3 regions of the Duganella sp. LjRoot269 genome follow, and region 3 is predicted to be linked to each of the others. Evidence: predicted binding sites of a transcription regulator. Region 3 holds the regulator's gene; each other region holds the start of a gene.
The links. The regulator FNR, encoded in region 3, switches genes on or off when oxygen is low (the NO sensors DNR and NnrR bind a similar motif). The targets are predictions, from matches to a motif close to TTGATNNNNATCAA.
Positions count from the first base shown of each region.

Region 1 (9,912 bases), 2.0 Mb from region 3:
CGCCACGCTGATCCTCAGCTTCCTGCGCCACCTGTCGGAGGAAGACGCCTTCGCCACGCTGGAGGAGGCGCTGCCTTACCGCGACAAGTACATCGGCATCGGGCTCGATTCGTCCGAGGTCGGCAATCCGCCGGAGAAGTTCGCGCGCGTGTTCGCCAGGTGCCGCGAGCTGGGCTTCCACCTGGTCGCGCACGCGGGCGAGGAAGGCCCGCCGGCCTACATCGAGACCGCGCTCGACACGCTCAAGGTCGAGCGCATCGACCACGGCGTGCGCTGCCTGGAAGACGCGGCGCTGACGCAGCGCCTGGCGCGCGAGCAGATCGCGCTGACGGTGTGCCCGCTGTCCAACGTCAAGCTGTGCGTGTTCGAGCGCATGGAGCAGCACAACCTGCTGCAGCTGCTGGACGCCGGCATCGTGGCGACGGTGAACTCGGACGATCCGGCCTACTTCGGCGGCTACATGAACGCCAACTTCGTCGCCACCTTCGAGGCGCTGCCATTGGGCCTGTCGCATGCGCAGCGGCTGGCGCGCAACAGCTTCGCCGCGGCCTTCCTGCCGGCGCAGCAGAAGCAGAAGTTCCTCGATGAAGTCGACGCCTATTTCGCAGCCCTCGCACTGTAATCCCCCATGTTCAAACTCGCCCTGAAGATGACCGCGCGCGACTGGCGCGCCGGTCAATTGCGCTTCCTGCTGATCGCGCTGACGGTGGCCGTTGCCGCGCTGTCGGCCACCGGCTTCTTCATCGACCGCCTGCGCAGCGGCCTCGATCGTGACGCCCACCAGCTGCTGGGCGCCGACGTCGTCGTCAGCGCCGACCTGCCGGTCAACCCGGCGTGGCGCGCGGAAGCGGCCCGGCGCGGCCTGCGGATGACCGACACACTCAGCTTCCCCAGCATGGCGCAGGCGGGCGAGGGCGAGCAATCGACGTCGCTGCTGGCGTCGCTGAAGGCGGTCGGCCCCGGCTACCCGCTGCGCGGCCAGCTGAAGATCACCACCGACGCCGAACAGGCCGAGCAAAGCCAGGGCGCGGCGGCCGCCGGCGTGCCGGCGCCGGGCACCGTCTGGATCGACGCCGGCCTGCTGGGCAGCCTGAAGACGCAGGTCGGCGGCCGGATCAAGCTGGGCGACAAGAGCTTCCGCATCGCCCAGCTGATCGCCTCCGAGCCGGACCGCGGCGCCAACTTCCTCGCCTTCGCGCCGCGCGTGATGTTCGCGCTGGCCGACGTCGAGGCGACCAATCTGATCCAGCCTGGCTCGCGCGTGTCCTACCGCCTGCTGGTGGCGGCGCCGGCGTCGCTGAAGAACGGCGCGGCCGTGGCCAGCGCCTACGAGCAATGGCTGCAGGCGGAAATCAAGAACAACAACACCAAGGGCGTGCGCGTCGAGTCGCTGGAGAACGGCCGGCCCGAAATGCGCGCCACGCTGGACCGCGCCGACCGCTTCCTGTCGCTGGTCGGCCTGCTGTCGGCGATGCTGGCGGCGGTGGCCGTGGCGATGGCCGCGCGCCGCTTCATGCAGCGCCACCTGGATGCCTGCGCCATGCTGCGCTGCCTGGGCCTGACGCAGAACCAGGTCACGCTGATGTACCTGACCGAATTCCTGCTGGTCGGCCTGGTGGGTAGCCTGATGGGCGTGGCGGTCGGTTTCGGCGGCCACTACGTGCTGCTGGAAGTGCTGGGCAAGCTGGTGTCGGCCGACCTGCCGGCGCCGACCATCTACCCGGCGCTGCAGGGTGTGGCCACCGGCATGCTGCTGCTGGCCGCGTTCGCGCTGCCGCCGATACTCCAGCTGCGCAAGGTGCCGCACAACCGCGTGATCCGGCGCGAGCAGGAGCCGCCGCAGGTGGCGGCGCTGGCCACCTATGGCCTCGGCATGGCCGGCTTTGTCGTGCTGCTGCTGTGGCAGGCGGGCGACGCGCAGCTGGCGCTGTACACGGCGCTGGGCTTTCTCGGCGCGTTCGCCGTGTTCGGGCTGGTGGCCTGGGGCGGGCTGGCCGCGCTCAAGCCGCTGCGCCGCGCGATCGACCACCAGAGCTGGCGCTTCGCCGTGACCTCATTGCAGCGCCGTCCCGGCGCGACGGTGGTGCAGGTGGTGTCGCTGGCCTTGGGCATGATGGCGCTGCTGGTGCTGACCGTGGTGCGCGGCGACCTGATGACGGCCTGGCGCAACGCCACGCCGCCGGATGCGCCGAACCGCTTCATCATCAACATCCAGCCGGAGCAGGCCGCCGACATCGGCAAGCGGCTGCAGGCGGCGGGCGTGGCGTATGCGCCGCAGTATCCGATGATACGCGGCCGGCTGACCGCCGTGAACGGCAAGCCCGTCACCGCCGAGACCTACACCGAGGACCGCGCCAAGGGGCTGGCCGACCGCGAATTCAACCTGTCGACGATGGCGCGCATGCAGGCCGAGAACAAGATCAGCGCCGGCCAGTGGTTCGCCGACAAGCCGGGCGCGCCGGAAGCCTCGGTGGAAGAGGGCATCGCCAAGACGCTGCGCTGGAAGCTGGGCGACAAGCTGCGCTTCGACATCGCCGGCGCGCCGGTGGACGCCACCATCACCAGCCTGCGCAAGCTGGAATGGGGTTCGATGCGGGTCAATTTCTTCGTCATCATCAACCCTGCCGCGATGACGGAAGTGTCGCAGAGCTGGATCACCGCCTTCCATCTGCCGCAAGGGCAGGGCGCGGTGATGAACGCGTTGACGCGCGATTATCCCAACCTGACCATCGTCGACGTCGGCGGCCTGCTGCGCCAGGTGCAGGCGGTGCTGGACCAGGTGGTGACGGCGGTCGAGTTCCTGTTCGTGTTCACCTTGGCCTCCGGCGTGCTGGTGCTGTATGCGGCGCTGATGGGATCGCAGGACGAGCGCACCCGCGAATCGGGCCTGCTGCGGGCGCTGGGCGCCACGCGCAGGCAATTGTCGCAGGCGCAGCTGATCGAGTTCTCGCTGGTGGGCGCCTTGTCCGGCGTGCTGGCGGCGACCGGCGCGGCGGCCATGGGCTGGGCGCTGGCCACGTACCAGTTCAAGTTCGCCTGGAGCTTCAACCCGTCGGTGTGGGTGGTCGGCTTGCTGGCCGGCGCGCTGTGCGCCATCGCGGGCGGCTGGCTGGGCTTGCGCAACGTGCTGCGCCAGCCGCCGCTGCAGACGCTGCGCGAGGCTTAAGACTCAAGCCGCCACGCTTTCCTGCGCCATCTGCTCCTTGAGGAACTGGGCGTAGGAATAGGGCCGCTTGTCGAAGTAGTGCGACGGCAGGTCGAACAGCGCCCAGTAGTAGGTCTCGCGGCCCTGGCAGATCTGCGGCGCCGCGCAGTAGCGGTGCCAGTTGTCGGCCACGCGGCTCGAATACATGCCGTCGCCGTAGGGATCGGAGAAGAACGGCAGCACGCGGCGCTCCAGCAGCGCGTCCAGCAGCGACGGCGGGGCGTCGCTGTCGCGGGCGATCTCGTATTGCGCGTACATGCCCTGTTCGGTCTCTATCATCATCAGGCTGGCCTTGCCGTGCTTGTCGAGGAACAGGATGCCGGTCGGCGCCGGGAAGATGTAGTGCTCGACGAAACCCTTGCTGTCGCTGAGCTGGCGCACCAGCTGGGCCAGCGCCGGGTCGCCGAGGAAGTGGTAGTTATGCAGCAGCACCAGCTCGCGCAGCGTCTCGGACTGCGCGTCGAAATACGCCCGCTGCAGCGCGGCGATCTCCAGCTCCAGGATGTCGAGCGCGTGGTCGTCGCTCTTCTTGATGTAGCGGTCGATCAGGCCGCGGTTGAAGGCGCCCACGGCGATCTTCTCGTCGGCGGCGCCGGTGAACAGGATCTTCTTGCACGGCAGGTGCGCCACCGCCTCGCAGAATTCCAGCCCGTTCATCTGCGGCATCGAATAATCCACCACCAGCACCGACGGCGTCGCGAAGCGCTGGCGCTGCTCGCCGATGCGGTAGATGCACTCCAGGTCCAGCGCCACGTTGCACTGGTCGGCCGGCAGGTTCTGCATGTCGAAATTGACGTGCAGCGGTACGCTCCCCGATTGGGTTCCCTGTCGCAGCCATTGGAGCGCGGCCGTGGTGTCATGGAAGGTCTTGCTGGCCAGCATGGGATCGAGCTGGAACGACAGACTTTTCAGGAACGAGTCGCTGTCGTCGACCAGCACGGTCAGCGTGGGATGGGAGTAGACGGGCAGATGCATGTTTCACCTCGGGAGGGACGGCTGGGGAAATTCCAGGACAAAAATCGCATAGGCGCTCTCGCGCGATACGCAACGGATGGTGGCGTTCCAGGCGCTCATGATTTCTTCGCACAGCGCCAGGCCGATGCCGGCGCCGTTATGCGGCGGAAAGGAGTAGAAGCGGCGGAAGATCAGCGGCATCTGCTGGGCCGGAATGCCGCAGCCGGTGTCGATGAATAGCAGGCGCGGCGGCACATGGGCGCCGTCGACCACGATGCGCACGCGGCCCTTGCCGGCGCGCTGCACGGCTTTCAGCGCGTTGCGCAGCAGGTTCAGCAGGATCACCACCGACAGCTCGGTCTGGCCGGAGAAGGTGAAATTGCGGCGCACCTCGAGCGCGACGATTTTTTGCTGGCCCGCGTTGACGAAGGGGTAGCGCTTGAGCATGCCCTCCACCACGCCGTCCATCATCACCGTCTCGACCGGCCGCAGGTTTTGCCGCACCGCTGTCGCGCTGAGCAGGAACAGGTCGATCATGTGGTTCATGTGGCGCACTTCAAACTGGATGCGGGCCAGCGCGTCGACGGTGCCGAGGCGGTCTTCCAGGTTGCGGCCGCCGGCGTCGGAAAACAGGCGCAGCAGGCCGCGCACATTGGCGTCGACGCTGGTCAGCGGCGTGCGCAGCTCGTGGGCCACGGTGGCCAGGCCGGCGCCCAGGCCGGCCAGCTTTTCCTGCGCCAGCACGTGGCGGCTGATCTTGGCGGCCGACAGCGCGGCGATGGTGAACCAGTGGATCGGCACCTGCTGCAGCACGGATTGGCTGAGCAGCGTGGCGCCTTCGCCCAGCCCGACGACGGCGGCGACCGCCAGCGTGGTGCCGGCCACGTAGGCCTTCAGCGCCAGGCCGGTGTCGAAATGGAACAGCACCACCAGGCCGATCAGCAGCGATTCGCTCCACACGCCCGACGCATGGTTCATCAGGAACATGAAGGTGAAAAAGAACGGGAAAATATAGCTCAGCGTGACCACCAGATAGATCTGCAGCATCCTGCGGCTGAACTGGCGCGCGAACAGGCCCAGCGCGCTCAGCAGGATCCCCAGCAGCCTCAGCGGCAGCGACTCGTATTCCTGCGGAAAGAAATGCTGCCAGATCACGTAGTACAGCGGCATGCCCACCGTGCCTATGCAGGCCAGCAACAGGACGCGCACCATGGCATGGTCCTCGCGGCCATGGTAGAGCAGCAAGGCCTGGATCTTTCCGTGCTGCCAGCGTTTCCAGCGTTCTTGCAGAGGGGGCTTCATTGTGAGATTGACTTTTATCAAGTTCCCATGATCGCCTTAATTTGCAACTTCAACCGGCAATTCAAATCAAGAGTTGATCCGCATCAATCTCTTCATGTTTTTTTGGCCTCATGGTTGGCATTGGATTCATAAAAAAACAACCTTTTCCAAAACCCATACAGGAGCAAAAAAATGCCTCACGCGATTGCTATAGATCATGCCCAGCCCCGCGCTTTTGCTTTACCGGCTGAACAGCAAATGCCCGAATTCGTGACCCGCCGCATGGACGAACATTACATTACCCGTATTGAGCAATTGCTGGGCGGCGAGCATCCGCATGCATGGCAACCGACGCCGGCCGGCGCGGTTTTCCTCGCCGGAAACGATTACCTGTGCCTGGCTGGAGAACCGGCGCTGGTGGGCGCGCAGATCGCGGCGTTGCGCCGGGGACCGGGCGAGCTGCTGATGTCCGCCGTGTTCCTGCAGGAGGGCAGCGCCCAGCACCGGCTGGAACAGAAATTCGCGCGCTTCATGGGGGCGCAGGACGGCATCCTGGCCCAGTCCGGCTGGGCCGCCAACGTCGGCCTGGTGCAGACGCTGGCGGCGCCGGGCATCCCGGTCTACCTGGACATGCAGGCGCACGCCTCGCTGTGGGAAGGCGTGCAATCGGCCGGCGCCACGCCGGTGACCTTCCTGCACAACGACATGGAACATCTGCGAAAGCAGCTGGCGCGCCATGGCAGCGGCCTGATCGTGGTCGACGCGCTGTACAGCACCAACGGCAGCCTGGCGCCGCTGGTGGCGCTGGTGGAAATCGCCGAACGCTCCGGCTGCCTGCTGATCGTCGACGAATCGCACTCGCTGGGCACGCACGGCCCGCGCGGCGCCGGGCTGGTGGCGGAACTGGGGCTGAGCGAGCGGGTGCATTTCCGCACGGCATCGCTGGCCAAGGCGTTTGCCGGGCGCGCCGGCTTCATCACCTGCTCGACCAAGTTCAAGGGCTATTTCCTGTCGGAGTCGCGGCCCGCCATCTTCAGCTCGTGCATGCTGGCGCACGAGCTGGCCTGGTTCGACGCCGCCGTCGACTTCGTGGCGGCGGCCGACGACCGCCGCGCCGCGCTGCACGCGCATTCGCGCGAGGTGCGCGAGGAATTGAGCGCGCTGGGCTACAACGTCGGCGACGGCAGCGAGCAGATCATCGCGCTGGAGCCCGGCCCGGAGCCCAAGACGCTGGCGCTGCGCAAGCTGCTGGAGCGGCGCGGCGTGTATGGCGCCATGTTTTGCGCGCCGGCCACGCCGAAGAACCGTTCGCTGGTGCGGCTGACGCTCAATTCCGGGCTGGACCGGTCGCAGCTGTCGCGCATCGTCCAGGCCTGCGACGACATCCTCGACGAGATCGACCTGGAGAACTGGTCGTCCACGCGCCGCCTGCGCCGGCTGGCGCTGGTGTAAGAGCGCCTGAAGGCGCGGATCGCCGCCCGGTACGCTATCATGGAGGCTATGACTGAATCCCGAACTCTCTATGAAGTGATCGGCGGCGAATCGCGCGTGCGCGATATGGTCGACCGGTTTTACGATTTGATGGAACTCGAGGCGGAGTTCGCGCTGCTGCGCTCCGTGCATCCGCCCACGCTGGACAACGCGCGCGAAAGGCTGTTCATGTTCCTCAGCGGCTGGATGGGCGGGCCGGACCTGTACATCGCGGAACACGGCCATCCGCGCCTGCGCATGCGGCACATGCCGTTCGCCATCGGCACCCAGGAACGCGACCAGTGGCTGCGCGCGATGGCGTGGGCGATGGAAGATGTCGGCATCGACGAGGCGCTGCGGTTGCGATTGATGGAGTCCTTCTATCAAACCGCCGACTGGATGCGCAACAAGCCGGATTGACGCCATGAGCCAGACCGAATTTTTTGTGCTGCTGGCGATCGGGCTGGCCGTGCTGGCGCTGCAGGTGCTGGCGCTGCTGCGCGGGCGCGCCGGCGGCGATGCTGCGGCCAGTGCCGGCCTGGCCGAGCGCATCGAGCGGGTCGAGCGCGAAGTGAGGATGCAGCTGCAGACCACGGCGCAGGCCACGCACGCGGCCAGCGTGCAGCAGTTCGAGGCGATGCGCCGCCAGCTGGAGGCGCAGGGACTGGTGGGACGCGACGAGCAGGCGCGCAGCCTGAAGCAGTTCGCCGACAGCATGAACCTGGCCCTGATCCGGCTGACCGAATCGAACGCCGCGCGCATGCAGGAGGTGCGCGCCACGCTGGAGGCGAAGATCAAGGACCTGCAGGCCGACAATGGCGCGCGGCTGGAAGAGATGCGCAAGACGGTCGACGAGAAGCTGCATGCGACGCTGGAGGCGCGCTTGAGCGCATCGTTCCAGCAGGTGTCGGAGCGGCTCGAGCGCGTGCACCAGGGGCTGGGCGAGATGCAGCAGCTGGCGCTGGGCGTCGGCGACTTGAAGCGCGTGCTGACCAACGTGAAGACGCGCGGCACCTGGGGCGAGGTGCAGCTGGAGATGCTGCTGGAGCAGGTGCTGACGCCGGAGCAGTATGCCAAGAACGTCGAGACCATCGCCGGCAGCGGCGCGCGCGTGGAGTTCGCGCTCAAGCTGCCGGGCCAGGTCGAAGGCGGCGCGCCGGTGTGGATGCCGATCGACGCCAAGTTCCCGAAGGAGCAGTACGAACGCCTGCTGGATGCGGCCGAGCGCGCGGACGCGGACGGCGTGGCGCTGGCCGGACGGGAGCTGGAACGTGCGGTGCGTGTCGAGGCCAAGACGATTTCGGAGAAATACGTCTCGCCGCCGCACACCACCGATTTCGCCATCCTGTTCCTGCCGACCGAGGGCCTGTATGCGGAAGTGATGCGGCGTCCCGGCCTGGCCGACGAGCTGCAGCGCGTGAACCGCATCAGCATCGCCGGGCCGTCGACCTTGTCGGCGCTGCTCAACAGCTTGCAGATGGGCTTCCGCACCTTGGCGCTGGAAAAGCGTTCGTCGGAAGTGTGGCAGGTGCTGGGCGCGGTGAAGACGGAGTTCGGCAAGTTCGGCGACGTGCTGGCCGCCACCAAGCTGTCGCTGGAGCGCGCGGCCAAGAACATCGAGACGGCCGAAACCCGCAGCCGCCAGATGGCGCGCAAGCTGAAGACGGTGGAAGCATTGCCGAGCGAAGCGGCCCAGCTGCTGCTTGGTCCTGAACTAGACAAGAACGATCTGGATGTAGACTAAAACGAGACTAAAAACGGAGCTTGCCATGCCTGCTCGTCCCCCTGATTTTTCCACGGTCGGCATGCCGGCCGTCCAGCGCAGCAAGATCGTCAGCGCGGCCGACGCGGTCGGCCTGATACGCGATGGCGACACCATCGCCACCGGCGGCTTTGTCGGCGTGGGATTCGCCGAGAACATCGCCGTGGCGCTGGAACAGCGCTTCCTGGCCGACGCCCATCCGCGCGACCTGACGCTGGTCTACGCGGCCGGCCAGGGCGATGGCAAGGACCGCGGCCTGAACCACTTTGGCCACGAAGGCCTGCTGAAGCGCATCATCGGCGGCCACTGGAGCCTCGCGCCCAAGCTGCAGCAGCTGGCCATCGGCGGCAAGGCCGAGGCCTACAACCTGCCGCAAGGCGTCATCAGCCAGCTGTTCCGCGACACCGCCGCCGGCAAACCCGGCCTGCTGACCCATGTCGGCCTCGGCACCTTTGTCGATCCGCGCCACGGCGGCGGCAAGATCAACGACCGCACCACCGAGGAACTGGTCGAGCTGATGACCATGGGCGGCAAGGAGTACCTGTTCTACAAGGCGCAGCCCATCCACGTCGGCATCATTCGCGGCACCACGGCCGACGCCAACGGCAATGTCACCATGGAACGCGAGGCCCTGACGCTGGAAGCGCTGGCGATCGCGATGGCGGCGCACAACTCGGGCGGCATCGTCATCGTGCAGGTGGAGCGGATCGCCGAACGGGGCACGCTCAATCCGCGCCAGGTGAAGATCCCCGGCGTACTGGTCGACTGCGTGGTGGTGGCGGAAAAGCCCGAATACCATATGCAGACCTTCGCCGAGCCTTACAGCGCGGCCTTTGCCGGCGAGGTGCGCGTGCCCTTGTCGGCGGTGGTGCCGATGCCGCTGTCCGAGCGCAAGATCATCGCCCGGCGCGCGTTGATGGAGCTGCGTCCGAATAACGTCGTCAACCTGGGCATCGGCATGCCCGAGGGCGTGGCCGCCGTGGCGGCCGAGGAAAAGCTGCTGGACCTGGTGACGCTGACGGCGGAGCCGGGCGTGATCGGCGGCATGCCGGCCGGAGGCCTGAACTTCGGCGCGGCGACCAATGCGGACGCCATCATTGACCAGCCGTACCAGTTCGATTTCTACGACGGCGGCGGCCTCGATGTCGCGGTGCTGGGCCTGGCGCAGGCGGATCGCCACGGCAACCTGAACGTCAGCAAATTCGGCAGCCGCCTGGCCGGCGCGGGGGGCTTCATCAAC
Region 1 is NZ_CAXUSL020000001.1:6,044,051-6,053,962, reverse strand. It holds gene ACSQ3S_RS27095 (adenosine deaminase) at 1-622, shown strand, start outside; gene ACSQ3S_RS27090 (ABC transporter permease) at 629-3,166, shown strand; gene ACSQ3S_RS27085 (hypothetical protein) at 3,170-4,180, opposite strand; gene ACSQ3S_RS27080 (sensor histidine kinase) at 4,184-5,461, opposite strand; gene cqsA (alpha-hydroxyketone-type quorum-sensing autoinducer synthase) at 5,699-6,892, shown strand; gene ACSQ3S_RS27070 (group II truncated hemoglobin) at 6,932-7,330, shown strand; gene ACSQ3S_RS27065 (DNA recombination protein RmuC) at 7,335-8,654, shown strand; gene ACSQ3S_RS27060 (acyl CoA:acetate/3-ketoacid CoA transferase) at 8,680-9,912, shown strand, end outside.
Region 1: a site for FNR is predicted at 5,535-5,548, ahead of cqsA (alpha-hydroxyketone-type quorum-sensing autoinducer synthase). Genes of this name have one in related genera too.

Region 2 (9,912 bases), 810 kb from region 3:
TCTCACCGATCATCGGATCGTCTTCCACCAGCAGCAAACGCACCACGCCACTCCCATGCCATCGAAAATACCGTCATCTTACCTTGTGCGATGCGGCGGATCGATTTCCTGAAGTGGCCACCAGCGTTGCGATGATCGCCAGGAACGCCATGCTGGTGTTCACCGTGCCCCAGCCCACGCCGCCGTAATCGGGCGACTGCGACAGCAAGTCGCCCAGCGATGCCCCGAGCGGACGGGTGAGGATATACGCCAGCCAGAACGTCAGCAATGGATGGATGCCCTGCTTGCCCGCCCCAAAAATGACCAGGATCAGCGCGCCGAAGGTCACCACGCCCAGGCGGAAGTCCAGGCCCAGCGTCTGGGTCGCCAGATTGCCGGCGGCCGTGCCGAGCGCAAAGGTCAACAGGATCGCGGCCCAGTAAAACAATTCCCGGCGCCGCGTGACGATGGTCTGGATCGCCAGCGTGTGCTCGCTGCCATGCCACAGGTTGAACACGACGCCGAGCATGATGCTGAAGCCCGCCGTGCTGGCGTACAGGCTGACGCCGAGGCCATCGGTGAGCGCATCGGTGATCTGCGTGCCGACCACGCTGAGCAGGACCACGGTCAGCCAGTACGCCCACGGCACGTAGCGCGGCTGGCGCAATTGATACAGCAATGCCGCCGCCAGCAGCGCAATCATCAGCGCGGCGGCAGGCGCCGTGCCCAGCCCCGCGGGCACGGCCAGGTAGTCGGCGCCGGTCTCGCCCACCGTGGTCGACAGGATCTGGATCAGCCAGAAAACCAGGCTTACGCGCGGCACCTTGTTGAGCAGTTGCCGGCTGGGGCTGTCAGGAACGGGATGCATGCGGTGGCTCCGGGGTCGGTGCAAAGGCGCCATTACACCGCAGCGACAGTTAAAGCTGAGTTAACAACGAGACAACGTTAAAAAATTACAACGCTATCGGCCGCACTACATTGCATGCAGCGCCACCTGCCGGCGCCGATGCGCGCCTTCGTCGACTTCATTCTGGCTGGACAACGCTCAACCGGGAGGCGTGTTGCAGCGCCACGTCCAGCGCATCCATGAACTCGCGCACCATGATGGGCTTGGTCAGGTAATTGAAGAAGCCGGCGTCGATGCCTTTTTCTATGTCGCGCGGCATGGCGTTGGCCGACAAGGCGATCACCGGGATGTGCGAGGTGGCAGGATCGTCGCGCAGCATTTGCAGCGCGCCGTAGCCGCTCAGGCCCGGCAGGTTGATATCCATCAGGATCACGTCCGGCCGGTTTTGCTTGGCCAGCAAGATGCCGAGATGTCCCGTCACCGCGGTCAGCAGCAGCAGATCGTCGCGCCGCGCGATCAACTGCTCCACCAGCGCCAGGTTGGCCGGGTTGTCCTCCACGTACAGCAGCGTGCGGGGGCGGTCGCTTTCCCCCTCGGTGGCCAGGCCGTCGCCGTGGGCCGGCGCGACGCCCGGGATTTCCGCTTCCAGTCCGGGCAGCTCCGACGCCAGCAGTTCGAACCAGAATTCGCTGCCCACGCCGACGGTGCTGTCGACGCCGATGGTGCCGCCCATCAGCTCGATCAGCTTCTTGGTCACCACCAAGCCTATGCCGGTGCCCTCCTCGGCGCCGGCTTCCTGGCCAAGCCGGTTAAACGGCTGGAACAGGTGCGCCAGCTTGTCCGGCTGCAGGCCGGCGCCGGTGTCCGTCACGCTGACGCGGATGTGGCCGTCGGCGTCGTGCTCGCAGCCCACCGTCACGGTGCCGCCGGCGCGGTTGTATTTGATGGCGTTCGACAGCAGGTTGACGATCACCTGCTTGACCCGGGTCCGGTCCGCGTGCACGAAGAACAGGCTCTCGAAGCTCGGGAAGCGCAGCTCGATGCCGCGCTGCTCGGCCTGGGGCGCCATCATGGCCTTGCAGTCGAGCAGCACCTCGGTCAGCGACATCGCCTCCTTGGACAGGCCGACCTTGCCCGATTCGATCATCGCCAGGTCGAGGATTTCATTAATCAGGCGCAGCAAATACCAGCCGGCCTGCAATATCTGGTCGATCGAGATTTTCTGCTCGATCGATGGCGGCGGCGTATCGGAGGCCATCAGCTGCGCAAAGCCGAGCACGGCGTTGAGCGGCGTGCGCAATTCATGGCTCATGCTCGATAGGAACTCGGACTTGGCCAGGTTGGCTTTTTCCGCCGCCGCCTTCGCGCTTGCCAGTTCGACATTGTTTTCCTGCAGCTTGTGCTCGAAATGCTTGCGGTCGGTGACGTCGCGCGCCGCCGCGAACACGCCCTGCAGCTTGCGGTCGCGGTCGTGGAAAGTGGAGGCGTTGAACGACACCACCGTTTCCAAGCCTTCGCGCGACAGCGCCGTCAGCTCGTAATTGGTCAGCTTGCCCTCGCGCAGCACGCGCGAGATGCCCGCCTGGGCCAGTGCCGGATCGGTGAAGTAGTTCTTGAACGGCGCGCCGATCAGTTCATCGCGGGTGCAGCCGGTCAGCGACTCCATCTGCTGGTTGACGTCGGTGATGATGCCGCGCGGGTCGGTCGCCATCAGCGCGTCGATGTTCGACTCGATCAGCGAGCGGGTGTAGAACTGCTGGTCGCGCAGCCGCTGGTCGAGCAGCGCCTGCTCGGCTTCGACCTGCTTGCGCACGGTGTTGTCGGTGCCGATCAGCAGGTAGCCGATAATGTCGCCCTGGTCGTCGCGCAGCGCCGTCACCGACACCATGGCCGGGAAGCGGCTGCCGTCCTGGCGGATATAGGTCAGCTCGTAGATATCCTCGATGCCGCGCGAGGCCTTGAACACCAGCGCCTCGAAGCCCGGCGTGATCGGCGTGCCCAGCTCGATGCTCAGCGTATGCGCGCGCGCGATCACCTCCAGCGGATCGGAAATATCGGCCGGGGTGATCTTGTTCATCACGTCGGCGGCCTTGTAGCCCAGCATGCGCTCGGCGCCGACGTTGAAAATCTGGATCACGCCCTGCGCGTCGGTGGCGATGCTGGAGAAGTTGGCGCTGTTGAAGATCGCGTTTTGCAGCGCGCCGGCCTTCTGCAACGCCTCCTCGGCGCGCTTGCGCGCGGTGTTGTCGGTGCCGATCAGCAGATAGCCGATGATGGTTTCCTGGTCGTCGCGCAGCGCCGTCACCGACACCATGGCCGGGAAGCGGCTGCCATCCTGGCGGATATAGGTCAGTTCGTAGATATCCTCGATGCCGCGCGAGGCCTTGAACACCAGCGCCTCGAAGCCCGGCGTGATCCGCGTGCCCAGTTCCAGGCTGAGCGCGGCGGCGCGCGCGATCAGCTCGCGCGGATCGGAAATGTCGGCCGGGGTGATCTTGTCCATCACGTCGGCGGCCTTGTAGCCCAGCATGCGCTCGGCGCCGACATTGAAAATCTGGATCACGCCCTGGGCGTCGGTGGCGATGCTGGAGAAATTGGCGCTGTTGAAAATGGCGTCCTGCAGCGCCCCCGCCTTCAATAGCAGTTGCCCATCGTACAGCGAGCGGTCGACGATCAAGATATTTCTCCCCGGTGTCACATAATGGAATTGGCACGAGCATCCGTTGCGCATGGCGGCGCGGGGCGGAGGTCGTGAAAGAAGTGCGTTATGAGCAACAGCTAGGCGGTGGAGGCCGAGGCAACCCGCAGTGCGCATGCGGGCTGAATGATGGGACGTCGCGAAGTATGGAGATAAAACCTGTAACTTGTGCCCACAATAGCACAGTGTGGGCTCCGAGTCGTGAAGTGGTTTGCCGCCGACAGTCAGCGCGTCATCAGCACCGGCAGCGTCATGCGGTTCAGTATGCTGCGCGTGGCGCCGCCCAGCAGCAGTTCGCGGAAGCGCGTGTGTCCGTAGCAGCCCATCACCAGCAGGTCGGCATCGACCTCGGCCGCCAGCGACAGCAGGCCCTCGCCGACGTCGTCGGCCTGGCGCACCACCACGTCGAGCTTGACGCCGTGACGCGCCAGATAAGCGCCCAGGTCGGCCCCGGGCTGCTGGCCGTGCGCGCCGTACACCTGTTGCGGATTGAACACCGCCAGCGTCACCAGCGCCGCCTTCCGCAGCAGCGGCAGCGCGGCGGCGATGGCGCGGCTGGCCGCCATGCCGCCGTCCCAGGCCAGCAGCGGCCGCTCGCCGAGGCGCTCGAAGCGGCCCTCGCGGGGGATCACCAGCACCGGCCGCGGGCAATGCAGGATCAGCTCCTGCGGCAAACTGTCGTCCGCAGGGTGGCCGTGGCCGGCCTGGCCGACGACGACCAGGTCGCAATAGCGCGACTGCAGCACCAGGCTGTCGATCATGCTGTCGTCGCTCAGGCGCACTTCAGACGACGCCACGCCCAGCCCGCTGGCGGTGGCGGTGAACTGGTCCAGCGCCTGCCGGGCCGGCTCGATCAGCCCGCTCAAGTCCTGCGGCAGCAGCGGGATGCCCGCCGCCGCCGCGTTGCACTCATACATCAGCGGGTTGATGCCCGTGCTGGCCAGGCCGACCAGATGGGCTTGCTCGGCGATGGCGATGCGGCTGGCGCAAGCGGCTATGTGGCCGGCGCGCGCCGACGCTCCGGCGTGCACCAATATCGTCTTGTATGACATATTTGCTCCTCGGTGTGTGATCGCTACGACGCGGCGCCCGCCGGCGCGGCCTGCCCCATCGCCTGCAGCGCGATGGCCAGCGCGGTATCGGCGGTGGCCAGGTGCAGTTCGAACCACGGCAGGATCAGGCCGGCGGCCTTGCGTCCGGCGGCGATGTCGCCCGGCTCCAGCCCGTGCAGCGTGGCCAGCACCCGGGCGTGCTGCTCGCGGTGCGAGCAGATCGCCGGATAATCGATCGCCTCCATCAGCGATTCTTCCAGCCGGAAGTCCTCCTCCAGCGCGTCGGTCAGCCGCGCCATGCCGGCCTCGAATTGCTCGTCCGGCCCGTCCAGCAGCTGCTTGACCTGCTCGGCCAGGGCCTGGTGCGCCTCGTCGAACAGCGGGATCCCCAGCGCCATGTCGGCGCTCCAGCCTGTCGTTTCCATGATGTCCTCCGCAATCGCGATCCTTGGTGGTCGATGCAACGATTATGGTTGGCCGGGGTTCCGGCTGTATTTGATCCAGATCAAATACTTCGGCTATCCCGCTCACTACACTGCCTCGCAAGCCTTCCGTTCCGGCAGCGCACCTTTGCGGGCATCCCATGAATGAATCCGACGACACCATACAAAACATCACCTACGACGAGTTAAGCGTCGGCCAGAACGCCCGCCTGAGCCGCCGCCTGACCAAGGAAGACATCCTCGCCTTCGCCGCGGTCTCGGGCGACGTCAACCCCGCCCACGTCGATCCGGAATATGCCGATCACACGCTGTTCCATGGCGTCATCGCGCACGGCATGTGGGGTGCGGCGCTGATCTCGCGCCTGCTGGGCACGGCCCTGCCCGGCCCCGGCACGATTTACCTGGCGCAGACGCTGCAGTTCCTGAAGCCGGTGCGCATCGGCGACGAGCTGCGCATCACCGCCACGGTGACGGCCAAGGATGACGTCAACAAGCATGTGCTGCTCGATTGCGAAATCAAGAACCAGACCGGCGCGGTGGTGCTGACCGGCGTGGCCACCGTCATCGCCCCCGGCGAGAAGGTGCGCCGGCCGCGCGCCCAGCTGCCCCAGCTGAACCTGTCGCAGGCGCACACCCACTACGCCGGCCTGCTGGCCAGGGCCGCCCCGCTGGCGCCGCTGCGCTGCGCCGTGGTCCACCCGTGCGACGGCCCATCGCTGTGCGGCGCGCTGGACGCGGCGCAGCACGGCCTGATCGTGCCGCTGCTGATCGGGCCGCAGGAGCGGCTGCGCTCAGTGGCCGAGGCCGCCGGCCGTTCGCTGGAAGGCGTCACGCTGGTCGACGTTCCGCACAGCCACGCGGCGGCCGCGCGCGGGGCCGCGATGGCCGCCGCCGGCGAGGTCGACATGATGATGAAGGGCAGCCTGCATACCGACGAGCTGATCGCCGCCGTGCTGGCCGAGCCGGCGCTGCGCACCGCGCGCCGGCTGACCCATGTGTTCCATACCGAAGTGCCGCTGTACGACAAGGTGCTGCTCATTTCCGACGGCGCGCTGAACATCCAGCCTACGCTGCTCGACAAGGTCGACATCGTGCAGAACGCCGTCGACCTGGCGCACGTGCTGGGCATCGCCGAGCCGCGGGTCGCCATCCTGTCGGCGGTCGAGACGGTGACGCCGAAGATGCCGTCGACATTGGACGCGGCCGCCCTGTGCAAGATGGCCGAGCGCGGCCAGATCCACGGCGCGCTGCTCGACGGCCCGCTGGCCTTCGACAACGCCATCTCGCCGGCGGCCGCGCGCGCCAAGGGCATCGTCTCGACGGTGGCCGGCCACGCCGACATCCTGATCGCGCCCGACCTGGAGGCCGGCAACCTGCTGGCCAAGCAGCTCGAATACCTGGCCGGCGCCGCCGTCTGCGGCGTGGTGCTGGGGGCGCGCGTGCCGATCGCCCTCACCAGCCGCGCCGACGGCGCCGCCGCCCGCACCGCCTCGGCCGCGCTGGCGCTGCTGCTGGCGCACAGTTACCGGCAGCAGCGGCCATGAGCGACTACCGCCGCGTGGTGCTGGCGGTCAACGCCGGCTCCTCTTCGCTCAAGTTCGCGCTCTACCCTTGCCGTGGCGGGCACACCCAGGCGGCCATCCTGAGCGGCGTGGCGGAAGGCCTGGAGCCCGGCGGCCAGCCGCAGGTCAGCCTGCACGCGCCGGCCTCGGACGCGCAGCCGGCGCCGCTGGCGTCCGGCGACGGCGACCCGTTCGAACGGGCGCTGCGGCGGCTGCGCACGCTGCTCGACGAGCACGCCGGGCCGGTGCGGCTGGCGGCGGTGGCGCACCGCATCGTGCACGGCGGCGAGCGCCATGCCGCCTCGATCCGCCTCGACGACGACGCGCTGGCCTACCTCGACACGCTGGCGCCGCTGGCGCCGCTGCACCAGCCGCACAACCTGGCGGCGGTGCGGGCCTGCCGCCGCGCCTATCCCGACGTGCCGCAGATCGGCTGCTTCGACACCGGCTTCCACGCCAGCCTGCCGGCCGAGGAACAGCTGTTCGCGCTGCCGCAGGCGCTGCGCGCCGAGGGCATCCGCCGCTACGGCTTTCACGGCCTGTCCTACCGCTACCTGGCCGCCCGCCTGGCGACGCTGACGCGGCGCGCCGGCGGACGCGTGCTGATGGCGCACCTGGGCAACGGCGCCAGCGTGTGCGCGATGCGCGCCGGCCGCAGCATCGCCACCAGCATGGGCTTTTCCGCGCTGGACGGCCTGATGATGGGCACCCGCAGCGGCGCCGTCGATCCCGGCGTGCTGCTGTACCTGCTGCGCCAGGGCTGGACGCCGCAACGCATCGAGAACCTGCTGTACCGCGAGTCCGGTCTGCTGGGCGTGTCCGGCCTGTCGGCCGACATGCGCACGCTGCGCGCCAGCGGCACGGCGGCCGCGCGCCAGGCCATCGCGCTGTTCGAACACCGGCTGGTGCAGGCCTGCGGCGCGCTGACGGCGTCGCTGGAAGGCCTCGACCTGCTGGCCTTCACCGGCGGCATCGGCGAGCACGACGCCGCCCTGCGCCGGGACGCCTGCGCCCGTTTGCGCCACCTGGGCGTGGTGCTCGATCCGGCCCGCAACCTGGCGGCCGACGGCCGCGCCGCCTTGCCCATCCATGCGGCCGGCAGCGCGGTCGAGGTGTGGGTGGTGCCCACCGACGAAGGCCGCGTCGCCGCGGCCGACGCGGCCGCGCTGGTGGACGGCGGTCCTTGACGCGCGCACGGCGCACGCCGGCGGCCTAGCCGACGCCGGCCTCGCGGTAGCAGTCGCGGCCGGCGTGCTTGGCCGCATACATGGCGTCGTCGCTAAGCCCCAGCAATTGCTCGGGGGTGGCGCCGTCGCGCGGGAAGAAGGCCAGTCCGATGCTGGCCGACACCCCCACATGACGGCCGCTGGCCAGCCGGATCGGCGCGCGCACCGAGTCCAGCGCGCGCTCGACCACGGCCACCGCCTCGTGCTCGGCGCCCAGCTCGGCCAGCACCAGCACGAACTCGTCGCCCCCCAGCCGCGCCACCGTGTCGTTGGCGCGCACCGCCTGCAGCAGCCGGGCCGCTACCGCGACCAGCACGGCGTCGCCGGCCTCATGGCCGCAACTGTCGTTGACGGCCTTGAAACCGTCGAGGTCGATCGAGCAGACCGCCAGCAGATGACCGCTGCGCGCGGCGACGGCCAGCCCCTGGGTCAGGCGGTCGCGCAGCAGGCGCCGGTTCGGCAAATGGGTCAGCGGATCCAGGTAGGCCAGCTGCTCGACCTGGTCCTGGCGCAGCCGCTGCTCGGTGATGTCGCTGAAGAAGGCGATGTAGTGGAGCAGCGTGCCGTCCGCGCCGGTCACCGCGCTGAGCGACAACTGCGCGGCGAACAGGCTGCCGTCGCGGCGCCGGTCCCAGATCTGGCCGTGCCAGTGGCCGCGCGCGTCCAGGCTGCGCCAGATGCCCTGGTAGAACGCGGCATCGTGCTTGCCGGACTTGAGCAGCCGCGGATTCTGGCCGATCAGCTGCTCCCGCGTATAGCCGCTCATGGTCTCGAACGCCCGGTTGACCTCGATGATGGCGTGGTCGGGGCCGACGATGAGGATGCCGTCGGCGATGGCGCCGAACACGCTGGCCGCCAGCGCCACCCTGGCGTCGGCCCGTTCGCGCGCCTGCTGCAGCCGGTTGAACTGGCGCGCCAGCAGCCGGATCTCAGCCGGTCCCTCCAGCGTGGCGCGGGCGCCCGGCGCGCCCGCCGCCGCCAGCGCGGTGGCCCGGCGCAGGCTGCGCAGCGACGCCAGCGCGCGATGCAGCAGCGCCCACGCCAGCAGGCAGGCCAGCAACATGGCGGCGGCGATCTGGCCGCCGATCAGGCGCAGGCGCTCGCCCACTTTCTGGCGCAGCAGATCGCGTGGAATGAACACGGCCACCGTGCAGCCGCTGACGGCCGAACGGCTGTAGCCGACGAACGACGGCGTTCCCTCCAGCGTCGCGCTGACGAACATGCCTTCGGCGCTGGTCTGCATGGCGGTGAGCAGGTCGGCGATGGCGGGGTGGCCGACATAGCGCGCGGCGGCCGTCGAGCGTCCCACCAGCACGCCGCCGGGCGCGATCCAGGCGCCGATCCAGCCGTCGGCCAGCTGGTCGCGCACGGCGGCGGCAAACAGCGGCGCCGCCGCCTCCTGGTACACCAGCACGCCGGCCGGACCGCCGCCGGTCGTCGTCAGCGCCACCGCGACCGCCACCTGCGGCACGGCCGCCGGCACGCAGGCGCTGGCCGGCGCGGCGCCGGGGCCCAGCTGGCGCAGCAACGACGCCAGCGCGGCCGGCGACAGCCCGGCATCGGCCGCCGCCGTGGTGAACTGCGGCGCGCCGCCGGCGTCAAGCAGCGTCGCCGCCGCCCCGGCGGGCAGCGCGGCCAGCAGCCGGCGCCGGCCGGCGCCGTCGGGCTCACCGCTGGCCGGCAGCGCGGCCGCCAGCACCGCCGCGGTCGAGCGCATGCGCGCCATCGACTGGTCCAGTTCACGCGACAGCCCCCTGGCCGCCAGCAGGCTGCTGCCTTCGAGCTGGGTTTCCCCGCGCTGGTTCAGCAACAGCAGCACCACGCCGCCGATCAGCAGGCCGGGTAGCAGCAGCAGCGCGAAATACACGCTCAGGCTATTGCAGCGGGTAAGCATTTTTTCTCCCATTTGGCCTGTCCGGGCTCTACCTCAAGCGTAGGCAGCGGGACCGCGAAAAAAAATGCGCCAGATCAAATAATGGTGGAATGGCGGCCGATCCGGCGAAGTTTGATCCAGATCATAAAATTTGAAGATAGGCTTTGATAGCCTGAAGATTCCCGCATCCCGTGGCCCTGCCGCCATTTGAAGGAGTCTGCCATGTCATACA
Region 2 is NZ_CAXUSL020000001.1:4,818,890-4,828,801, forward strand. It holds gene ACSQ3S_RS21515 (response regulator) at 1-43, opposite strand, end outside; gene ACSQ3S_RS21520 (COG4705 family protein) at 74-847, opposite strand; gene ACSQ3S_RS21525 (PAS domain S-box protein) at 1,005-3,503, opposite strand; gene ACSQ3S_RS21530 (universal stress protein) at 3,749-4,576, opposite strand; gene ACSQ3S_RS21535 (bacteriohemerythrin) at 4,600-5,001, opposite strand; gene ACSQ3S_RS21540 (bifunctional enoyl-CoA hydratase/phosphate acetyltransferase) at 5,160-6,563, shown strand; gene ACSQ3S_RS21545 (acetate/propionate family kinase) at 6,560-7,768, shown strand; gene ACSQ3S_RS21550 (diguanylate cyclase domain-containing protein) at 7,794-9,701, opposite strand; gene ACSQ3S_RS21555 (universal stress protein) at 9,903-9,912, shown strand, end outside.
Region 2: a site for FNR is predicted at 5,072-5,085, ahead of ACSQ3S_RS21535 (bacteriohemerythrin). Genes of this name have one in related genera too.

Region 3 (9,912 bases):
GATCCGGCGCAGCGCGCGGCCACGCTGCGCGCGCTGGACGATTGCCGCCGCGACGGCAGCCCGCTGCGGCTGGAATACCGGCTGTCGGCGCGCGACGGCCAGGCGCTGTGGTTCCGCGACCAGGCCGAGCTGGTGCGCGACGACGAGGGACGGCCGCTGTTCATGCAGGGCATCATGATCGACATCACGCAGAACAAGCTGACCGAACAGGCCTTGCTGGCGTCGCAGCAGGCGCAGCGCGACCTGGCGGCGCACCAGGAAAGAATCAAGGAACACGAGCGCAAGCGCATCGCCCAGGAAATCCATGACGAGCTGGGCGGCCTGCTGACCGGCATCAAGGCCTATATTTCAGTCAGCATGGACCGCGGCGCGGCGGCCGGCGCGGCGCCCGAGCCCTTGCTGGCCGAGGCGGCAGGACTGGCCCAGGACGCGATCGAGACGGTGCGCCGGGTCATCACCGACCTGCGGCCCAGCGTGCTCGACCAGCTGGGCGTGTGGGCCGCGCTGGAATGGTATGCCGAGCAGATCGAACGCCGCTCCGGCCTGCACTGCGCCTGCGCCATCAGCCCGGCCGCGTCGGCGCTGGAGCTGGGTGCCGAGCGCAGCACGATGCTGTTCCGCATCGCGCAGGAAGCGCTGACCAATGTGGTGCGGCACGCCGAGGCCAGCGCGGTGCAGCTGCGGGTCGACTACGCCGACGGCGTGCTGCAGCTGCGCATCGACGACGACGGCAAGGGTATCGCGGCCGAGCGCTTGCTCAACCGCGAGTCCTGGGGCATCCTCGGCATGCACGAACGCAGCCGTCATTTCGACGGCGAATTGAAAATCACCGGCAGGCCGGGACAGGGCACGACCCTGCTGCTGCGCCTGCCATTGGACGCACACCATGAGCAATAATCCCATCCGCGTGCTGCTGGTCGACGACCACGCGATCGCCCGCAACGGCGTGCGCCTGATGCTGAGCACGGTCGACGACATCCGCGTCGACGGCGAAGCCTGCAACGCCAACGAGGCGCTGCAGCTGGCGCAGGCGCAGGAATTCGACGTGGCGCTGCTCGACATCACCATGCCCGGCAAGAACGGGCTGGAGCTGCTCAAGCAGTTGCGCGCCGAGCGGCCCAAGCTGGCGGTGCTGATGCTGAGCACCTACGCCGAAGACATCTACGCCGTGCGCGCGCTCAAGCTGGGTGCGGCCGGCTACCTGACCAAGGATGCGCCAACCACGGCGCTGGTGGCGGCGGTGCGCAAGGCCGCGTCCGGCGGCAAGCATGTCAGCCCGGCCCTGCTGGAAAAGCTGGCCAGCCTGATCGGCGGCGGCGAGGTGGGCAAGCTCGAGGCGCTGTCGAACCGCGAGTTGGAGGTGTTCAAGCTGATCTCGGCCGGCGAATCGCTGGTGCGCATCGGCGAGACGCTGCACCTGAGCCCCAACACGGTGACCACCTACCGCGCCCGCATCCTGGAGAAAATGGGCCTCGACAGCAATGCCGAGCTGACCCGGTATGCGTTGGAGCACGGCATCATCTAGTTTCATATTGCAAAGGTTGTAGGGGAAGCCCTACAGATTTCTGTCCGGACTCCCCTACGCGACACGGCAGCGAAGCCCGATAACCGCGCGGCCGCCGATCGCCGATACTGTCTCCATACCGCAGCCAACGCTCAGATGCTGCGAAAAACACAACAGGGAGCAGCGAACATGACGACCAACCTCCAACTGGCAACACACAATGGCGGCGCAGTGAGCAGCAGCCAGAACAAATGCGCGGTGTGCGGCTTGAAGAACCTGTGCCTGCCGGTGGGGCTGAACGACGCCGAGGTCAGCCGCCTCGACAAGATCATCGGCCGCCGCCGCCGTGTCGAACGCGACGAGAATCTATGCCGCATGGAACAGCCGTTCAACAACCTGTACGCCGTGCGCTTCGGCCATTTCAAGACCTCGCGCGTCAACCACCGCGGCGAGCAGCAGATCACCGGCTTCCAGATGGCCGGCGAGCTGCTGGGCATGGACGCCATCGGCACCGGCCAGCACGGTTGCGGCGTGGTGGCGCTGGAAGACAGCGAAGTGTGCGAGATCCCGTTCGCCCGCCTGCAGGAATTGTTCGCCGACGTGCCGCAGCTGCTGCAGCACTTCCACCGCATCATGAGCCAGGAAATCATGCGCGAGCAAAACGCGATGATGTTTCTCGCCAATATGCGGGCCGAGCAGCGCTTCGCCTTGTTCCTGCTGAATCTGTCGACGCGCTATGCGGCGCGCGGCTATTCCCCCAACAGCTACCAGCTGCGCATGTCGCGCGAGGACATCGGCGACTACCTGGGCCTGACCATCGAAAGCATCAGCCGGCTGCTGTCGCGCTTTCGCAGCAACGGCTGGATACGGGTCGACAAGCGCGACCTGACCATCGTCGACCGCGCCAGCCTCGAGGCGCTGGCGACCGGCGCCGACCAGGACGGCACCAAGGTGGCCGCCAAGGCGCTCGGCCGCACGCCGGCGGTGGCCTGAGGCAGTGAGCCTGCCTCAGGCTCAGCCCGGCGCGCGTCCCGACCGCTCGACCGCCGTCTGGCAATCCACGCACATCTGCGCGCTGGGCTCGGCCCGCAAACGGGCCGCCGCGATGGCCGCGCCGCACTGCACGCAGGTGCCGTAGCTGCCCGCGCGCACGCGCTCCAGCGCCTCGTCGACGGCGCGCAATTCCATCAATTCGTGATTGAGCAGCGCGATGTCGGTGTCGCTGAGCTGGCATGCCTCGGCCTGGTCGGCATCGATCGCGTAGCTGTTAAACAGGGCCATCTGCTGTTGTTCGTCGGCCTGGTGCAGGCGCTGGCGCAACTGCTGCGCCAGTTCGCGGCGCCGCAGCAGCAGACTGCTGTTGAGCTCGTCTATGACGTGGGCGCTGTCGGGACTCATGTCGATCTCCATTCACTTGTTCAATGCAGCCATCGTAGAGACTCGCCCGTGCAATTTGATTGATGCAAATCAAAAAGGGCCGGCTTCGGATAGAATGGTTTTTCGCGCGCAAGCAGCAGCTTGCACGCTCACTGTGAGGAGAGATGCATGACGGATCCATCGAAGTATGCACCGCCGGCGATCTGGGTCGCGCCGGCATCGTCGGGCGGCACGTTCGGCAATATCAACCGCCCGGTCGCCGGCGCCACCCACGAACAGGAACTGCCGGTCGGCAAGCATCCGCTGCAACTGTATTCGCTGGGCACGCCCAACGGCGTGAAGGTCACCATCATGCTGGAAGAGTTGCTGGCGCTCGGCCATGGCGGCGCCGAATACGACGCCTGGCTGATCCGCATCAACGAGGGCGCCCAGTTCTCCAGCGGCTTCGTGGCGGTCAATCCCAACTCCAAGATACCGGCGCTGGTCGACCGCAGCGGCGCGCAGCCGTTGCGCGTGTTCGAGTCAGGCTCCATCCTGATGTATCTGGCGGAAAAGTTCGGCGCCTTCCTGCCCACGGAAACGGCGGCGCGCACCGAAACCCTGAACTGGCTGTTCTGGCAGATGGGTTCGGCGCCGTTTGTCGGCGGCGGCTTCGGCCACTTTTACGCCTACGCGCCGGAAAAGCTGCAATATCCGATCGACCGCTACGCGATGGAAACCAAGCGCCAGCTCGACGTGCTGGACCGGCAGCTGGCCGAACACCGCTATGTCGCCGGCGACGAGTACACGATCGCCGACATGGCGGTCTGGCCGTGGTACGGCGGCATGGTGCTGGGGCAGTTGTACAGCGCCGCCGAATTCCTGTCGGTGCACGAGTACCGGCATGTGCGGCGTTGGGCCGACGAGATCGCCGCGCGTCCGGCCGTCATCCGCGGCCGCAAGGTGAACCGCACGTTCGGCAACCCCCAAGACCAGGTGCTGGAGCGGCACGACGCCGCGGATCTGGACTGACGCCGGCCGCTGGCATCGACGTCGGACCGAGGCACTGAAACACCGTGCCTGCGGTGCGTTTTGATCTGGATCATGGTTTTTTCACTCACTTGCTCTCATAGTAAAAGCCCGTTCGGCCCAAACGAGAGCATGTCATGTACCACACCAACGTCGCGCCGCCGACGGCGGCCATCCGGCTCGGAAGGGCGGGGGCGCCGCTGTTGTTGGCCTGTCTGACCGGCTGCAGCCTGCTGCGCCCGGTCGATCTGCCGCCGCCGGCGCCGGCGTTCCAGCCGCCGCCGGCCTGGTCTACCGGCCAGGCCGCCAGGTCCTCCGCGTCCGATGGCGCGGCGCTTGCCGGCTGGTGGCGCCGCTTCGACGATCCGCTGCTCGAGCAGCTGGTGACGCGCGCCCTGCAAGCGAACACCAGCATCGCGTCGGCGCGCGCTTCGCTGCAGCAGGCGCGCGCCACGCGCGATGCCGCAGCCGCAGCGCTGGCCACCGCCGTGGTCGGCAGCGCCCAGGCCCAGCGTAGCAAGCTCGACGGGGCGTCCACCACCAATAGCTACAACCTGGGCTTCGATGCCAGCTGGGAACCGGACCTGTTTGGCGCCAACCGTCATGCACTGGCGGCCGGTGCGGCCACGCTGCAGGCCAGCGCGGCCACGCTGGCGAACGTGCAGGTCTCGGTCGCCGCCGAGGTGGCGCGCAGTTATATCGAACTGCGCGGCATCCAGGCACGGCAAGTCATCGCCCGCGACAACCTGGCCAGCCAGCAGGCCACGCAGGAGATTACCGCATGGCGGGTCCAGGCCGGACTACTGACTTCGCTGGAGCAGCAGCAAGCGATCACCGCCACCGAGCAGGCCGCGGCCCAGTTGCCGGTGCTGGAAAGCAGCCGGGCGCTGCTGGCCCACAGCCTGGCCGTGCTGTGCGGGCAGGCGCCGGCCGCGCTCGACGACGCGCTGGCGCCGCCGCAGGCGATACCCGCCGGCGGCGCAGAGCTGGCGCTGAGCCTGCCGGCCGCAACACTGCGCCAGCGTCCCGACGTGCGCGCGGCCGAAGCCCAGCTCGAAGCGGCCCGCGCCAAAGTGGCCCAGGCCGACGCCGCGCGCTACCCGGTGCTGCGTCTCGAGGGATCGCTGGGATTGAGCGGACTTGGCGCGGGCGGCAGCGGCGCGGCGCTGCTGCGCACCTTGCTGGGCAGCGTGGCGGGCAATGTGTTTGACGGCGGCGCCAGCGCGGCCCAGCTGCGGCTGCAGCGCGGCGCGCTGGCGCAAGCGCAGGCCGGCTATCTGGCGACGCTGCTGACCGCGCTGCAGGAAGTGGAGGATGCGCTGGCCGCGCAGGCGGCCGACCGTCTGCGCCTCGATCATTTGCGGCTGGCCGCCGCGGCGGCCGACAGCGCCGCGCTGCTGGCGCGGCAACGCTACGCCAGCGGCCTGGTTGACTTTCAAACCGTACTGGAAACCCAGCGCGCGCTCTACACGTCGCAGGACGGCGTGGCAACCGCCAGCGCCAACGTCGGCACCGACCAGGTGCGCCTGTACAAGGCACTGGGCGGCGGCTGGCAACCCGACGGCGGTGCCGCGCCGATGAAAGGAAGCACACCATGAATCAACGTATGGCAGCACCGGCCGTCGTCATCGACGCGCCACCACGCCCCTGGTGGCGGCGCGCCGCCGTGTGGGGCGCCGCGCTGGCGCTGCTGGCGGCCGGCGCGGCGGCTTACGTGTGGCAGCAGCATGCCCAGACGGCGCGGGCTCCCGCCTATGTCACGGTGCGGGTCAAGCGCGGCACCGTCACGCTCAGCGTCACTGCCAACGGCACCTTGCAGCCTACCCGCGCGGTCAATATCGGCAGCGAGCTGTCGGGCACCGTGGGGCGCGTGCTGGTCGACGTCAACGACCAGGTACGCGCCGGCCAGGTGCTGGTCCAGCTCGACACGGCCAAGCTGCAGGACCAGATCGTGCGCTCGCGCGCCGCGCTGGCCGCCGCCAGGGCCGAGCTGGCGCAAAGCCAGGCTAGCCTGGCGGAGGCGCGCGCGGCACTGGGACGGCTGGAGGAGGTGGCCCGCCTGTCCGGCGGCAAGGTGCCCTCGCGCGCCGAACTCGACACCGGCCGGGCCACGCTGGCGCGGGCCCAGGCGGCCGAGCTGAGCGCCGCCGCCAACGTACAGAGCGCCCAGGCCACGCTGTCGACCGACAGCACCAACCTGGCGCGCGCCTCGATCCGCTCGCCGATCGACGGCGTGGTGCTGAGCCGCAGCGTCGATCCCGGCAACGCGGTGGCCGCCTCGCTGCAGGCGGTGACGCTATTTTCGCTGGCCGAGGACCTGCGCCATCTGCGCCTGCTGGTCAATGTCGACGAAGCCGACGTCGGCGCCGTGCGCGTGGGCCAGCCGGCTACCTTCAGCGTCAGCGCCTATGCGGACCGCAGCTATCCGGCGGTGGTCACCCGCGTGTCGTACGGCTCGACCATCACCGAGAACGTGGTCACCTACGTGGCCTACCTTGAAGTCGACAACGCCGACCTGAGCCTGCGGCCCGGCATGACGGCCACCGCCGTCATCCGCGCGGCGGTACACGACGACGTGCTGCTGATACCCAACAGCGCGCTGCGCTTCACGCCCAGCGACACCGCAGCGGCGGCAGCGCCGGCGGGCATGGTGTCGCGCCTGATGCCACGCCTGCCCGGACGCGCACCGCGCCAGGCCGGCGTCGCCGACGCCTCCGCCTCCGCGCGACGCACATTGTGGCTGCTGAGCGACGGCGTGCCGCGCGAGCAGGTGGTCACGCTCGGCATCAGCGACGGCCGCTACACGGAAGTGAGCGGCGCAGGGCTGCGGCCAGGCATGCTGGTGATCACCGACCAGCGCGCGGCGGCGCCATGAACGACGACGGCGACAGCGCCGCGCCGCTGATACGGCTGCGCGAAGTATGCAAGCGCTACGGTCACGGCGCAGCCGCGCTGACGGCGCTGGACCGGGTCAGCCTGGATATCGCGCAGGGTGAGTTTGTCGCCATCATGGGACCCAGCGGTTCGGGCAAGTCAACCGCGATGAATCTGCTGGGCTGCCTCGATACGCCCAGCAGCGGCCAATACCTGTTTCACCAGATCGACGTGGGCGCCGCCACCCGCGACCAGCGCGCCCGCTTGCGCCGCCGTTATCTGGGCTTCGTGTTCCAGGGATTCAATCTGCTGGCGCGCACCTCGGCCCAGGAAAACGTCGAACTGCCGCTGCTGTACCGGGGCGAGAACGCCGCGCGCCGCCACGCGCTGGCGGCGGCCGCGCTGGCCGCTGTCGGCCTGGCCGGCTGGGAGACGCATACGCCGTCCGAACTGTCGGGCGGACAGCAGCAGCGGGTGGCGATCGCGCGCGCCGTCGTCAGCGCGCCGTCGCTGCTGCTGGCGGACGAGCCGACCGGCAACCTTGACAGCCAGCGCAGCCGCGAGATCATGGAACTGCTGGTGCGCCTGAATCGCGAGCAAGGCATCACGGTGGTGATGGTGACGCACGAGCCGGACATGGCGCTGTACGCGCAGCGCATCGTGCGCTTCCTCGACGGCCGCATCGAGAGCGACGAAGCGAACTTGCAGCCAGTGCCCATGCCGGCTGCGTCGGGCGAGAAGGCGGTGAGCTGATGCTGTTCAATACCATTCTGCTGGCGTTGCGTTCGATCCGGCGCAACCTGTTGCGCTCCTTCCTGACCATGCTGGGCATCGTCATCGGCGTCGGCGCCGTCATCGCCATGGTCACGCTGGGCAACGGCGCCACCCGGGCGGTGCAGGACCAGATCTCCAGCCTGGGCAGCAATCTGCTGATGGTGCGGCCGGGCCAGCGCCTGGGCCAGGGCAGCGGCGGCGCGCCGGCGTTCAAGGAGGCCGATGCCGAGGCCATCGCGCTGCAGATCGGCGGCATCCGCGCCGTGGCGGCCGAGAGCCGCAGCGGCGCCACCGTGGTGGCCAACGGCCGCAACTGGAGCACCACCGTCACCGGCGGCAGCGCCGACTGGCCCACCGCCGCCAACTGGACGCTGGCCGCCGGTCGCCCGTTCGACGACGGCGAGCAGCGCGCCGGCGCCGCCGTGTGCGCGCTGGGCGCCACGGTGGCGCGCGCCTTGTTCGGCAACCGCGACGCGCTGGGCGAGCGGCTGCGCATCAAGCAGTTCTCGTGCGTGATCGTGGCGCTGCTGGCGGCCAAGGGGCAGGGCGCGATGGGCAACGACCAGGACGATCTCGTGCTGCTGCCGCTGCACACGCTGCAGCGCCGCGTGACCGGCAACCAGCGCGTGAACACCTTGCTCATTTCAATGGAGCAGGGCAGCGACAGCAGGGCGCTGCAGGCGCGCCTGGTGCAGCTGCTGCGCGAGCGGCGCAAGCTGGCCATCGGCGAGGAAGACAACTTCAACGTGCTCGACACGCGCCAGCTGGCCGACACCATGTCGGGCACGACGCGCGTGATGACCACGCTGCTGGCGGCGGTGGCGGCGGTCAGCCTGCTGGTGGGCGGCATCGGCATCATGAACATCATGCTGGTCAGCGTCACCGAGCGCACGCGCGAGATCGGCCTGCGGCTGGCCATCGGCGCGCTGGAACGCGACGTGCTGCTGCAGTTCCTGATCGAGGCCATGGTGCTGGCCGCGCTGGGCGGCCTGGCCGGGGTGCTGCTGGCGGCGGTGGCCACCGCCGTGCTGGCCCGCGCCATGCAGCTGCCCTACCTGTTCAATCCGGGCGTGAACCTGCTGTCCTTCGTGTTCTCGACCGGGATAGGGGTGGTGTTCGGCTACGTGCCGGCGCGGCGCGCGGCGCGGCTCGATCCGATTGAAGCGCTTCGCCATGAATAGAAGAGAAGGGAAAGAGCAGGGCGCCTCATGGCTAGTTTTGATGCAGGTCAAAGTTTTTTCACCTGCCGAACCGCATAGTGGCGTTTTCAACCAAGGAGTAGCGATATGTCATTCAACCATGTCGTTGCATGGATCGACCATGCACAGACCCATCTGATCCGCTTCAATGCCGATACCTCGTCCATCGAAGTGATCAAGACCGATTCCCACCATCCCCACCTGCACGTGAAGTCCGCCGGCGGCGCCGGTCATGCCGCCGAGAGCGCGCGCTACTTCGACGACGTGGCCAAGGCGCTGGCTCCGTCGCGTGAAATCCTGCTGGTGGGTCCCGGCATGGAAAAACTGGCGCTGATGAAGCACCTGCTCAAGCACCATCACGAGGTGGCCGAGCGAGTGATGAGCATAGAGACGGTGGACCACCCCAGCGACGGCGAGCTGCTCAAATATGCACGCAAATATTTCGTCAAGGCCGACATGATGCTGTGATCCGTATCAAACCTGCCCTGCCTTGATACGCTTCCTTGATCGCAGCAGTACTGGAGCTGCCGCAAGCAACACCAGGCTCAAGGTCGATGGTTCGGGGACCGATAAGGCATTTTGGATATCCACGAAGGCCGTTGGCGTTCCCCGCGATGCGTCCGGGATAGTCAGCTCCCACTGCCATGCCCACTCCAGGTTCGGCTTGCCGAGCACGGAATGGTTGTCGCTCGTTAGCCACGCCAGAGACGTGGGCAGGGAGTCGCGCAGTTGGCTGCCAACAGGCGAAAAGTAGCGAGTGGGCGGCGGAAAGAACTGGTAGTATCCAGCCCCCATCTCGTAGCGATCCGGCATTACTCCAGCGTCCGCAGTCGTGCTCACCACCGATCCGCGGGGTGATTTTTGTCTGATCACCTCGGGACTTACCCAGAGCAACGAGTCATAGTCACTGGGGCTCTCGATGGCTAAATTGATATCCAGGTCAGACTGATTGAAAAGAAACAGGTGAATGTCCAGCGGGTTGTCGGTGAAATTGTTAATGATCACTGATTCCTGGAGGAAGGAACGATCGCTGGCGTGCGTGACATTATATTGGGTGGCGAGCCGAAAGCGATTATCAGGGTCGCGGAATTCAAATCTCACACCGTGATTACCGAGGAAGATCGTGTCGGTCAAGCTAAGGCTGCTAACCGGCCGCTCCGGGCCTGAGTCCAGTCG
Region 3 is NZ_CAXUSL020000001.1:4,005,490-4,015,401, reverse strand. It holds gene ACSQ3S_RS17970 (response regulator) at 1-897, shown strand, start outside; gene ACSQ3S_RS17965 (response regulator) at 887-1,525, shown strand; gene fnr (fumarate/nitrate reduction transcriptional regulator Fnr) at 1,694-2,497, shown strand; gene ACSQ3S_RS17955 (TraR/DksA family transcriptional regulator) at 2,519-2,902, opposite strand; gene yghU (glutathione-dependent disulfide-bond oxidoreductase) at 3,050-3,892, shown strand; gene ACSQ3S_RS17945 (efflux transporter outer membrane subunit) at 4,027-5,487, shown strand; gene ACSQ3S_RS17940 (efflux RND transporter periplasmic adaptor subunit) at 5,484-6,764, shown strand; gene ACSQ3S_RS17935 (ABC transporter ATP-binding protein) at 6,761-7,516, shown strand; gene ACSQ3S_RS17930 (ABC transporter permease) at 7,516-8,718, shown strand; gene ACSQ3S_RS17925 (translational machinery protein) at 8,824-9,204, shown strand; gene ACSQ3S_RS17920 (PEP-CTERM sorting domain-containing protein) at 9,211-9,912, opposite strand, start outside.